3 regions of the Streptomyces sp. NPDC012935 genome follow, and region 1 is predicted to be linked to each of the others. Evidence: riboswitches for the same ligand, from Rfam matches in the RefSeq annotation. Region 1 holds a riboswitch; each other region holds the start of a gene.

Region 1 (3,239 bases):
TCGTGTAGTTGAAGTCGCCCTCGGGTCGTCGGTCCGCGAGCAGGACCGCGAAGCGGTCGGCCCAGCCGACGAACGCCCCGTCGGGGCCGGGGTCGCCGACGCCCTCGGTGAAGCTGTCCCCCACCGCAACGTACGACCCGATCACTGATCTGCTGTCACTCTTCGAATCGTCTGCCACGTCGGCCCATGATTCACCTTCGAATGTGACCTACGCGACCGTAGGACGGGGTTGACGAGCGGTGATATAAGCCACTCCTAAAGGGTTCACCAAACGTGGAATAACCCTCTGATCGGGGGTGTTGTGGGCGCAACCGTCACACAGCCGTGTGCGCGCACACCGAAGGCCGGACCCGGGGATCGGGGTCCGGCCTTCGGCAGCGTGTCAGGCAGTGGGTTCGTGTCAGGCGTCAGCCGATGGAGACGCCCTTGGAGCGGAGGTACGCGACCGGGTCCAGGTCCGAGCCGTAGTCCGGGGTGGTACGGATCTCGAAGTGGAGGTGCGGGCCGGTGACGTTGCCGGTCGCGCCGGAGAGCCCGATCTGCTGGCCCGCCGTCACGGACTGGCCGCTGGAGACGGACAGCGAGGACAGGTGGGCGTACTGGGCGTAGTGGCCGTCGGCGAGCTGGATGACGACCTGGTTGCCGTACGCGCCGCCCCAGCCCGCCGAGACGACGGTGCCCGCACCGACCGCCTTCAGGGGGGTGCCGGTGGGGGCGGAGAAGTCGACACCGGTGTGGTAGCCGCTGGACCACATGCTGCCCGCCACCTTGTAGGCGGTGCCGAGGGTGGCGCCGTCGAGGGGGGCGGAGAAGCCGCTGGAAGCACTGGTGTTCCCGGCGCTCTGGGCGGTCGTGGTGGTCTTCGACGCGGCGGACTTGCTCGCGGAGGACTTCGAGGCGGAGGACTTCGAGGCGGTGGTGTCCGAGGACGACTTCGAAGGCGCGGAGGAGGACGAGGGCGCGGACGACGACTTGGGGGCGCTCGTCTCGGCCTTCTGGCCGCCGATGGTGAGCTTCAGACCCGGGTGGATCAGCGCCGGGTCCGCGCCGACGGCCTCGCGGTTGTCGGCGTAGAGCTTCTTCCAGCCGCCGCTGACGTTCTGGTCGTCGGCGATCTTCGCAAGGTAGTCGCCGACCTTGACCGAATAGGTCCGCGCGTCCGCCTTCTTGTCGGAGGCCTTCTTCTCGGCCTTCTTCTCGGCGGCCGGAGCAGACTGAACGGCCTTTTCCGAAACGGACTGAGAGGGAGCGGCGTGGGCGCCGGTGGCCCCGATGAGCGGGAGAGCGAGAGCGGCGCCACCGGTTCCGGCGACGGCGATGGAGCGGGTGAAGCGCAGGGACTTCGGGCGGCGATGCTTACCCTTCGCGGGCATGGCGAATTCCTCTCCGGCGCCTGCGAGGTGAGCTGTCGGGTGCGGGCTGGAGATGCCCGGTCGCGTCGGGACGCGACTTGACCCCAAGCCGTTCCGGAGACCGGAACAGGCGGTTGTACCTGTGGGTCCCCCGCTCCTGCCGGGTACGGGTGAGTTAGCGCGGGATCCGGTCGGCGGCAGGATTAGGCGTCCGTCCGGATTGGTGTGGAACGTAAGCGAGGAAGACGCACGGGAACAAGTGAGGGGTTCCGTCCGAATGCGTTCCTGTTGATCCCTCGTGGGAATTACCGGTCACACTCCGTGAATTATCAGGGCATCGCCGGACTCAAAACCCCTCGAAAAGCACGTGAATTACGTGAACATGACGAGCGACGCACCGTCACGAATATGACGCTCCTCACGTGACACTTCTCCAGCTCCCTTTGCTCCAGAGCGAGTTGGAATGAAGACGCCAATTCGGACAGAACACCTGGATACGACGCAGGCGGACAACCGTCGCATCAAGGTTCCCTCGCAGGCCGGGGCGTTGTCCGCGATGCACCAATACGGACCATCGGAGACTTTCGCCCGTTTCAAGGCATTCATACGCCGCTGTCGGGTCGAGAGCGCGCAGCCGCAGCGCCAGGGCGGGTTCGCCGTAGCGCTGCGCCTGGAGCCAGGTGGAGGTCGCCCCACTGCACGACGGAACTGATCTCCTTGCAGAGCGTCACCCACTCGATTGCGGAGTTCCGTCCGCTTTCGTCATGTTTGATGCCGAACCCACTCGGTCTGGGCTCTATACAACTCACTGTCCGCATTGACCATTTCCGGTTCGACCCAGATGCCGAACTGCATGCCGAGTGCGTGCACGTACTCGGCGAGGGGCTTGAGCCCGGACGGGAAGCGGCCTGGGTTGGGCGTCCAGACGCCGATGGCCACGGCCCGCCGCGCGAGCAGGCTCTGCTGCTCCTCGGAGGGGTCGAACCCCGTCGCCCCCCCCAGGGGTTGAACAGCGATTGAACAGCACCGGCCGGTCCTGGTCCGCGTCCGGGATCACGTATGCGCGCTGGTACGCATGCCAGGCGCGGCTGGCCCCGCCGAAGCCGGCGTCGCTCCACAGGCCGGCGAAGACGGGCGCGGTGAAGGACTCCCCGCCGCGAGACGCAGGAGGCCCGAATCGTCGTATCCGGCACTGCCGGTGATCTGCACGCGCGCGTCGGGAAGTTGTGCCACGGCGATACGCCAGGACCCCGACCAGCCGAGAGCGCAGCCGTAGACCTCGCCGCGCTCCTCGGTGGCGTCCGTGTCGAGCGCGATCCAGGGCAGGTGCCGAGGCCCGGCGTGTCCAAGGCGGCTGCCGATGACTTCTCGCCGCAGGTGAGTGGGCCGGCGCAAGCCGGGACTCGGCGCCCCATCGGCCGTGCGGCTGCGACAACCGCCACCCCTCCCGGTCGCGCAGCGTCCAGGCGGCCGAGTCGGCGCGCAGCAGCTCCACGACCGGTCCGTGGTCGCCCAGCGCTCCACGACGTCTGTGCGCATCCGGTAGTGCAGGGTGCGGTTCAGCCCGCCGTCACGGAAGCGCAACCGCAGCTCGTCACCCTCGGCCTCGTACCGTCGAAACCCCGCTCGGTGCCACGCCGCCCGTCGGTGCGCACGGAGAGGGCGGGCCGCACGAAGCGGAGGCCGCCCTCGACCGGGCACTCCTCGCGGCCGTCGAGCGGGGACTCGAAGGGCCAGTACTCCGGCAGTGGGCGTACGGCGAGGGCCTCGGCGTCGGCGAGGTCGAGGCGCGGCCCCGGTGGAGGTGCAGGAGCTCCTCGGCGTCCGTCAGATGGACGGCGTAGCTGCTGGTCGGCCCGGAGAGGACCCACGTACGGCCGTTGTCGG
Region 2 (3,239 bases), on a different contig from region 1:
ATGTGCCGCACCTTGCCCGCCTTCACCAGCTCGTCCAGCGCGCCGACGATCTCCTCGACCGGCACTTCCGGCTTGTCGAAGTGGGTGTAGTAGAGGTCGATGTGGTCGGTGCCGAGGCGGCGCAGTGAGGCGTCCGCGGCCGCCTTGATGTTGGCGGCGGTGAGGCCCTGGAAGTCGGGGTGCTGGCTGACCTTCGTGGCGATCACGACGTCCGCACGGTTGCCGCGCGCCTTCAGCCAGTGGCCGATGACTGTCTCGGACTCGCCGCCCACGTTGCCCTCGACCCACGCCGAGTACGAGTCGGCCGTGTCGATGAAGTTGCCGCCCGCTTCGGTGTACGCGTCGAGGACGGCGAAGGACTGGGGCTCGTCGGCGGTCCAGCCGAAGACGTTGCCGCCGAGGCAGAGCGGGAAGACCTCGAGGTCGGAGGAGCCGAGCTTGCGCAGAGAAGTCATGCTCGACATCAACGTCCGTGGCTGAGGCCGATCTTCCGGGAGAGGCGCAAAGTTCCCGTAAACAAGCGGACCCCGGCGCTCCGAACCGGCAGCCCTGACGTCGGGGGGACGCCGTCAGGACTGCCGGGGATCAGGACAGGATCGCCGGGGAAGAGGTGTGGACGGGCTTCGGCAGGGAACTAGCAGAGGCAGAGGACGTAACGCCTCAGGGCGTGAGCCCCTTGCCGCGCAGCCACGCGAGCGGGTCGATGCCGCTCGAGCTGCCGCCGGGGTGCACCTCGAGGTGGAGGTGGGCACCGGTCACGTTGCCCGTGGCTCCCACGCGGCCGATGACGTCGCCGGTGTTGACCTTCTGGCCCACGCTGACGCTGATCGAGGACTGGTGCGCGAACCAGACCTCGGTGCCGTCGTCGAGGGTGAGCTCGGTCTTGTAGCCGTACGAGCCGTCCCAGCCGGCGAACGTGATCGTGCCGCTGTGCACGGCCTTGATCAGTGTGCCCGAGGGAGCGGCGAAGTCGAGGCCCGTGTGGTAGCCGGAGGACCAGTAGGCGCCGGCCTGTCCGAAGGTCGAGGTGAGGGTGTACGAGGAGGTCGGCAGCGTGTACTGCTTGGCCAGCTCGGCGAGGCGCTCGGCCTCGGCCTTCTTGCGGGCCTCCTCCTCGGCCTCGGCCTTCGCGGCGGCGGCCTTGGCCTTGGCTTCCTGCTCCGCCTTGGCGGCCGCGTCGGCGGCCTCCTTCTCGGCGGCGGCGACCGCGGCTGCGGCGGCCTTGCTGTCGATCTGGTCCTGCTGGTACTCGGCCTGCGCGATGATCCGGCTCCGCAGCGCCTCACCGGCGTCGGAACCGCCCTGCGCGGTCTCCTCGTAGGTCTCGCCCATGGTGCTGAGCGCGGTGGCCGCGTCCTCGGCGGGCTCGGAGGAGTCGTCCGAGATCAGGGGCAGGTCCGGCATGGTGATGGCGACCGGCGGCTTGCCGCTGTTCGCGCTGGCCATGCCGCCCGCGCCGACGGCGGCTATGACACCGACGCCGAGAACCGTGGAGCTGCGGGCGAGTCCCCCGCCGCGCTGCTTGGAGACGCGATGCCTGCCACGTACGGGACGAAGGGACTCCGCGGTGGGGTTCCACTCCTCGAACGGGCCCTCGTCGGTGCGGTCGCGGTCGTAGCCGAAGGTGTCGGTGCTGCGCTGACTCGGCACGAACGGGGCTTGCTGGGCAGGCCGGTTGGACGCCACGTGGGCGTACTCCTTTCCTTCCTTCTCGCCTACCGGGTTAGCTGACGGGTTCGGAGCAGGAAGGTCTCCTACGCGCGTATACCGCCCGTGAGTTCACGGTGGTATTTGCGCGATTCACCCCAAGGTGGTGGTTCCCCGGTTCCCTTTCGAGATTCGGCGCGTGCGCACGGAGCCGCCTCTTGTGACGGCTGGGACGACCGCGCTGCGTTATCGAACGTTAATAGACGCGGGGTGCGGATTCCAAGCTGTTCCACTTGATCATTAACGATTTTCGGCTGGACTTACGGGTCATGAGCGGCCCAAATCGGGCGAGTTGGCCAGACCTCAGGCACCACATGAGTGTTGACGGTGCGTCAGTTGTTATGCGGAGGGGGGTCGCCCGGTCACGCCCCGTGACATCACGGCCGTCGTACGGCGATGAGGGCCATGTCGTCCGCCATCCCGCCGCCGGAGTGCCGCCGCGCCTCCGCCGCGAGTACGCCGAGGAGCGCGACCGGCTCGCGGCGGGCGTTGGCGCGCCCCGCGAGGCCCGCCTCGGGGTCGTAGAAGAGGCCGCTGCCGTCCCGCGCCTCGGACAGGCCATCGGTGTACAGGAGCAGCGTGGCCCCGCTCGGACAGTCGACCTCCTGAGCCCGGTCGGGCCAGACGCCCAGCTCCCGCATGCCCAGTGGCAGCGCCGGCTCGGCGGCGGGCAGCGAGCGCACGGTGCCGTCGGCGTACAGCAACAGGGGTGATGGATGCCCGCGGTTGACGAGGCGCACGACCCCCCTGGCGTGCGGCAGCTCGGCAAGTACGACAGTGGTGAACCTCTCGGCCGACTCGGCCCACTCGCGCCGGTCACGCTCGCGCAGCAGCGCCCGCTCCAGGCGCTGTGCGACCGCCTCCAGCGTGCTCTCCTGCTCGGCGGCCTCCCGGAAGGCCCCGATGACCACGGCTACCGCGCCCACCGCCCCGATGCCCTTGCCGCGCACGTCCCCCACGACGACCCGGAGACCGTGCGGGCTGTCCTGCACGGCATACAGGTCGCCGCCGATGGAGGCGCCCTCCTGCGCCGCCTCGTACCGTGCCGCGATCTGGAAGCCGCCGATCCGCTCGGCGGGCTCGGGCAGTACGGCGCGCTGCGCGGCCTCGGCGATCTCGCGGGCGGAGGCGAGGCGTTCGTCGCTGCGGCGGACGAGGACGTTGATGAGGACGGCGAGGACGGAGACGGTCACCACGGTGGCCAGCTCCGTGATCACCTCGGCGCTGGGAAGGCCGCCGCGCAGGATGCGCAGCACGAGGAGTGCTGCGACGGCCACGACGCCCGTGAGGACGGTGCCGCGTTGCGAGTAGAGCGGGGCGGCGATCAGGGGTGCCGCGGTGAAGAAGGGGGCGCCGGTGAAGTCCGTGGGTGTGACGGAGTCGTACACGCCGCCGGCCGCGATCAGCAGGGCGGGGAGCAGCCGGACGAACCGGCGTGCGTACGAGATCCGCCGTTGCTCCACCTCACCAGGGTTGCCGACGCGGGAGTGCGGGGCGAGTGGTGAGGGCCGACCGGACGAGCTGCGGCGCAG
Region 3 (3,239 bases), on a different contig from region 1:
GGTCGATGCTAGGGAGTGGGGGGTGTGGGGTGGGTGGGGGCACGCGCGTGTGCAGGGTGAAATGCGCGTGGCGGTTGAGCGCCGGGATGCCTGCGGCGGCCCGCTCGGGTGAGTGGGAGTGCCGGTAGCGCCTGCGGCTGTGGGGCGGGTCGGGGCCGTGCCGGGGGGTCCGTCCTCGGTCGGGCGGTTGCTGTCTCTCAAGAGGTGCTGTCTCTTGACGCCCGCCGCTGCGGGCGGGCACCCCCCGGCACGTCCCCTTGCCGCCGTACGCGACTGCGGGTGCGTTTCGCACCACTACGCGCGCGTGGCGGAGAAAGGGCGCCACGCGCGCGTGTGTGCTCGTCAGGCCGGGCGGACCACGCTGTGGATCGACGACTCTCCGTCGTAGTAGATCGACTCCTCGCGGACGTACGTGCCGGGCTTCGGGGCGTGGATCATCATGCCGTTGCCGATGTAGAGGCCTACGTGCGTGATGTCGTCGTAGAAGAAGACCAGGTCGCCGGGCTTGGCGCTGGAGACGGCGACCGTGGTGCCTGCGTTGACCTGGTCGTAGGTGACGCGGGGGATGTCGACGCCTGCGGCCTTCCAGGCGGCCTGGGTGAGGCCGGAGCAGTCGTAGGAGTCAGGGCCGGTGGCGCCCCAGACGTACGGCTTGCCCACCTGGGAGCGGGCGAAGGCCAGCGCCTTCTCGGCCTTGGTGGCGTACGAGGGGTCCGACGCGGACGAGTCGGAGGAGGACGAGTCGGAGGAGGACGAGTCGGACGAGGAGTCCTCGCTCTCCTGTTGCTGGGCCGCCTCCTGACGTCGGCGCTCGGCCGCCTCTTGCTGGCGGGCCAGTTCCGCTGCCTTGCGGGCGGCCTCCTCCTGCTTGCGCTTCTCGATCGCGGCGAGGCGGGCCTTCTCCTCCGCCGTCAGTTGCGAGAGCAGTTCGCGTGCGTCGGCGAGCTTCTTCTGGACGGTCGACTTGGCCGTCTGGAGGTCGTTCTGCGACTCGGTGAGCGTTTCGAGGCTCTGAGTGGCCTCCTGACGCTTCTTCATCGTCGCGGACTGCTGGGTGAAGTAGTCGTCGACCGACTCCTTCTGACGGCCCGTCATGCGGTCCATCAGCTGGGACTGGTCGAAGTAGTCCTGTGGGGTGTCCGCCAGGAGGAAGGTCGCCGTGTCGGGGGCCGAGGCTCCCGTGCGGTACTGGGCGGCTGCGTTGCGGCCGAGTTCCTCACGTGCGTCGTTGAGCTTCTGGGTGCGCCGGGCGACGTCGTCGAGGAGAGTGTCGACGTGCTTGCGCTGCTTCGCGGTCTTCTCTTTGGCCGCGTTGTACTTCTCGGTCGCGGACTCCGCCTGGCGGTAGAGGTCGTCGACCTTCTTCTCGACCTCTTCGAGGCTCGGCTTGTCGTCCGTCGAGGGGCTCGCGTTGGCCGTCTGGGACAGCAGGGCGACGGACGTGAGGGCCGCCGTGGCGAAGGCGGGGGTCCGTATGCCTGCTACGCGCGTACCAGAGGGACGCGACTTGCGGTGCGACGCCAAGGGAGGCGACTCCTTCCATGCTCCGCCTACCGAGTTAGCTGTCGGGTTCGGGCGGGTGTTTCGGAAGGGTTGCCCTACGGCCGTTCCCCGGGCGGGAGTCGGGCCGATTCACCCCAAGTTCGGTGGGTCCCCGGCTCCGGGTGCACGGCGGCGCTCCGGACTCGGCGGAGGCCGTGCGGCCCGGCGACGTTCGCCGGTGGGGGTCGTACGGCCTGTCCGGCACGGTAGCCAACTCGTGTGGCCCCTGTGAAGGTTGATGTTCGATATGCCCGATACATTTTCGTGACCTTGGCGATGTGTGCCGTGGATCGGGGTGGATGTGGGGCTGTTGGTGGCAGGTTGCGGGATTCAGGGGGATGGGGTGTGTATCGGCGGAATTGGTTCGGTTTGGTTCGAGGGGTTGCGGATCGTAATGGGATGGTTCTGGAGGGTGAGGGGGGTGCTCGGGTGTGCGGGGTTTGAAGATCGGTGAGTGCTGAAACAGGTGATGTTCTCAGGGCGGCGGCGGGCTGTCAGTGGGGCGCCCTAGACTCGGAGAGCGATGAGCAGCCTCTTTGACGACAGCTTCCTGGCGGACCTCCAGGCCCCGCGGGCCCATGCGGACGAACCCCCGCCGCCGCCCGAGGACGAACACGCTCCGGAGCCGGTTCCGGACGATCTGTTCGGCGGGAAGTTCGACGTGCCGCCGGACCGGGACGAGTACTACCGCGACGGCGCCCCCCGCCCGGCCCTGGACGCGGCCGCGCTGCTGGAGGGGCTGAACGAGAACCAGCGTGCCGCCGTCGTCCACTCCGGCAGCCCGCTGCTCATCGTGGCCGGTGCCGGGTCCGGCAAGACGCGGGTGCTCACCCATCGCATCGCGCACCTGCTGGCCGAGCGGAATGTGCATCCGGGGCAGATTCTCGCGATCACCTTCACCAACAAGGCCGCGGGCGAGATGAAGGAGCGCGTCGAGCAGCTCGTCGGCCCGCGCGCGAACGCGATGTGGGTGATGACCTTCCACAGCGCGTGCGTGCGCATCCTGCGGAGGGAGAGCAAGAAGCTCGGGTTCACCTCGTCCTTCTCGATCTACGACGCCGCCGACAGCAAGCGTCTGATGGCGCTGGTGTGTCGTGATCTGGACCTCGATCCCAAGCGGTTCCCGCCCAAGTCCTTCAGCGCCAAGATCAGCAACCTCAAGAACGAGCTGATCGACGAGGAGGACTTCGCCGCCCAGGCGACGGACGGCTTCGAGAAGACCCTCGCTCAGGCGTATGCGCTGTACCAGTCGCGGTTGCGGGAGGCCAACGCCCTCGACTTCGACGACCTGATCATGACGACGGTCAACCTGCTGCGCGCCTTCCCGGACGTCGCCGAGCACTACCGCCGCCGCTTCCGTCATGTGCTGGTGGACGAGTACCAGGACACCAACCACGCGCAGTACGCGTTGGTGCGCGAGCTCGTCGGTACCGGTGAGCACCCCGTCGACGTGCCGCCGAGCGAGGCCGACATCCCGCCCGCCGAGCTGTGTGTGGTGGGTGACGCAGACCAGTCGATCTACGCCTTCCGGGGCGCCACCATCCGCAACATCCTCCAGTTCGAGGAGGACTACCCGGACGCGACGACGATCCTGCTGGAGCAGAACTACCGCTCCAGCCAGACGATCCTGACCGCCGCCAACGCGGTCATCGAGCGCAATGAGTCGCGGCGCCCCAAGAACCTGTGGACCAACGCGG

Evidence for each region. A riboswitch is a leader RNA that binds a small molecule or an ion and turns the genes downstream of it on or off. The one in region 1 is predicted to bind cyclic di-AMP.
Region 2: another riboswitch for cyclic di-AMP. It lies ahead of ACFY5C_RS05400 (M23 family metallopeptidase); the one in region 1 lies ahead of ACFY5C_RS02500 (LysM peptidoglycan-binding domain-containing M23 family metallopeptidase).
Region 3: another riboswitch for cyclic di-AMP. It lies ahead of ACFY5C_RS35615 (NlpC/P60 family protein); the one in region 1 lies ahead of ACFY5C_RS02500 (LysM peptidoglycan-binding domain-containing M23 family metallopeptidase).

The regions. Positions count from the first base shown of each region.
Region 1 is NZ_JBIBBC010000001.1:568,654-571,892, forward strand. Features, by position in the region: gene ACFY5C_RS02495 (SGNH/GDSL hydrolase family protein) at 1-145, opposite strand, end outside; gene ACFY5C_RS02500 (LysM peptidoglycan-binding domain-containing M23 family metallopeptidase) at 408-1,373, opposite strand; cyclic di-AMP (ydaO/yuaA leader) riboswitch at 1,378-1,535, opposite strand; partial or broken gene ACFY5C_RS02505 (glycoside hydrolase family 36 N-terminal domain-containing protein) at 1,846-3,239, opposite strand, start outside.
Region 2 is NZ_JBIBBC010000002.1:22,373-25,611, forward strand. Features, by position in the region: gene ACFY5C_RS05395 (aldo/keto reductase) at 1-455, opposite strand, end outside; gene ACFY5C_RS05400 (M23 family metallopeptidase) at 661-1,686, opposite strand; cyclic di-AMP (ydaO/yuaA leader) riboswitch at 1,698-1,855, opposite strand; gene ACFY5C_RS05405 (PP2C family protein-serine/threonine phosphatase) at 2,085-3,170, opposite strand.
Region 3 is NZ_JBIBBC010000021.1:89,321-92,559, forward strand. Features, by position in the region: gene ACFY5C_RS35615 (NlpC/P60 family protein) at 343-1,524, opposite strand; cyclic di-AMP (ydaO/yuaA leader) riboswitch at 1,533-1,701, opposite strand; gene pcrA (DNA helicase PcrA) at 2,066-3,239, shown strand, end outside.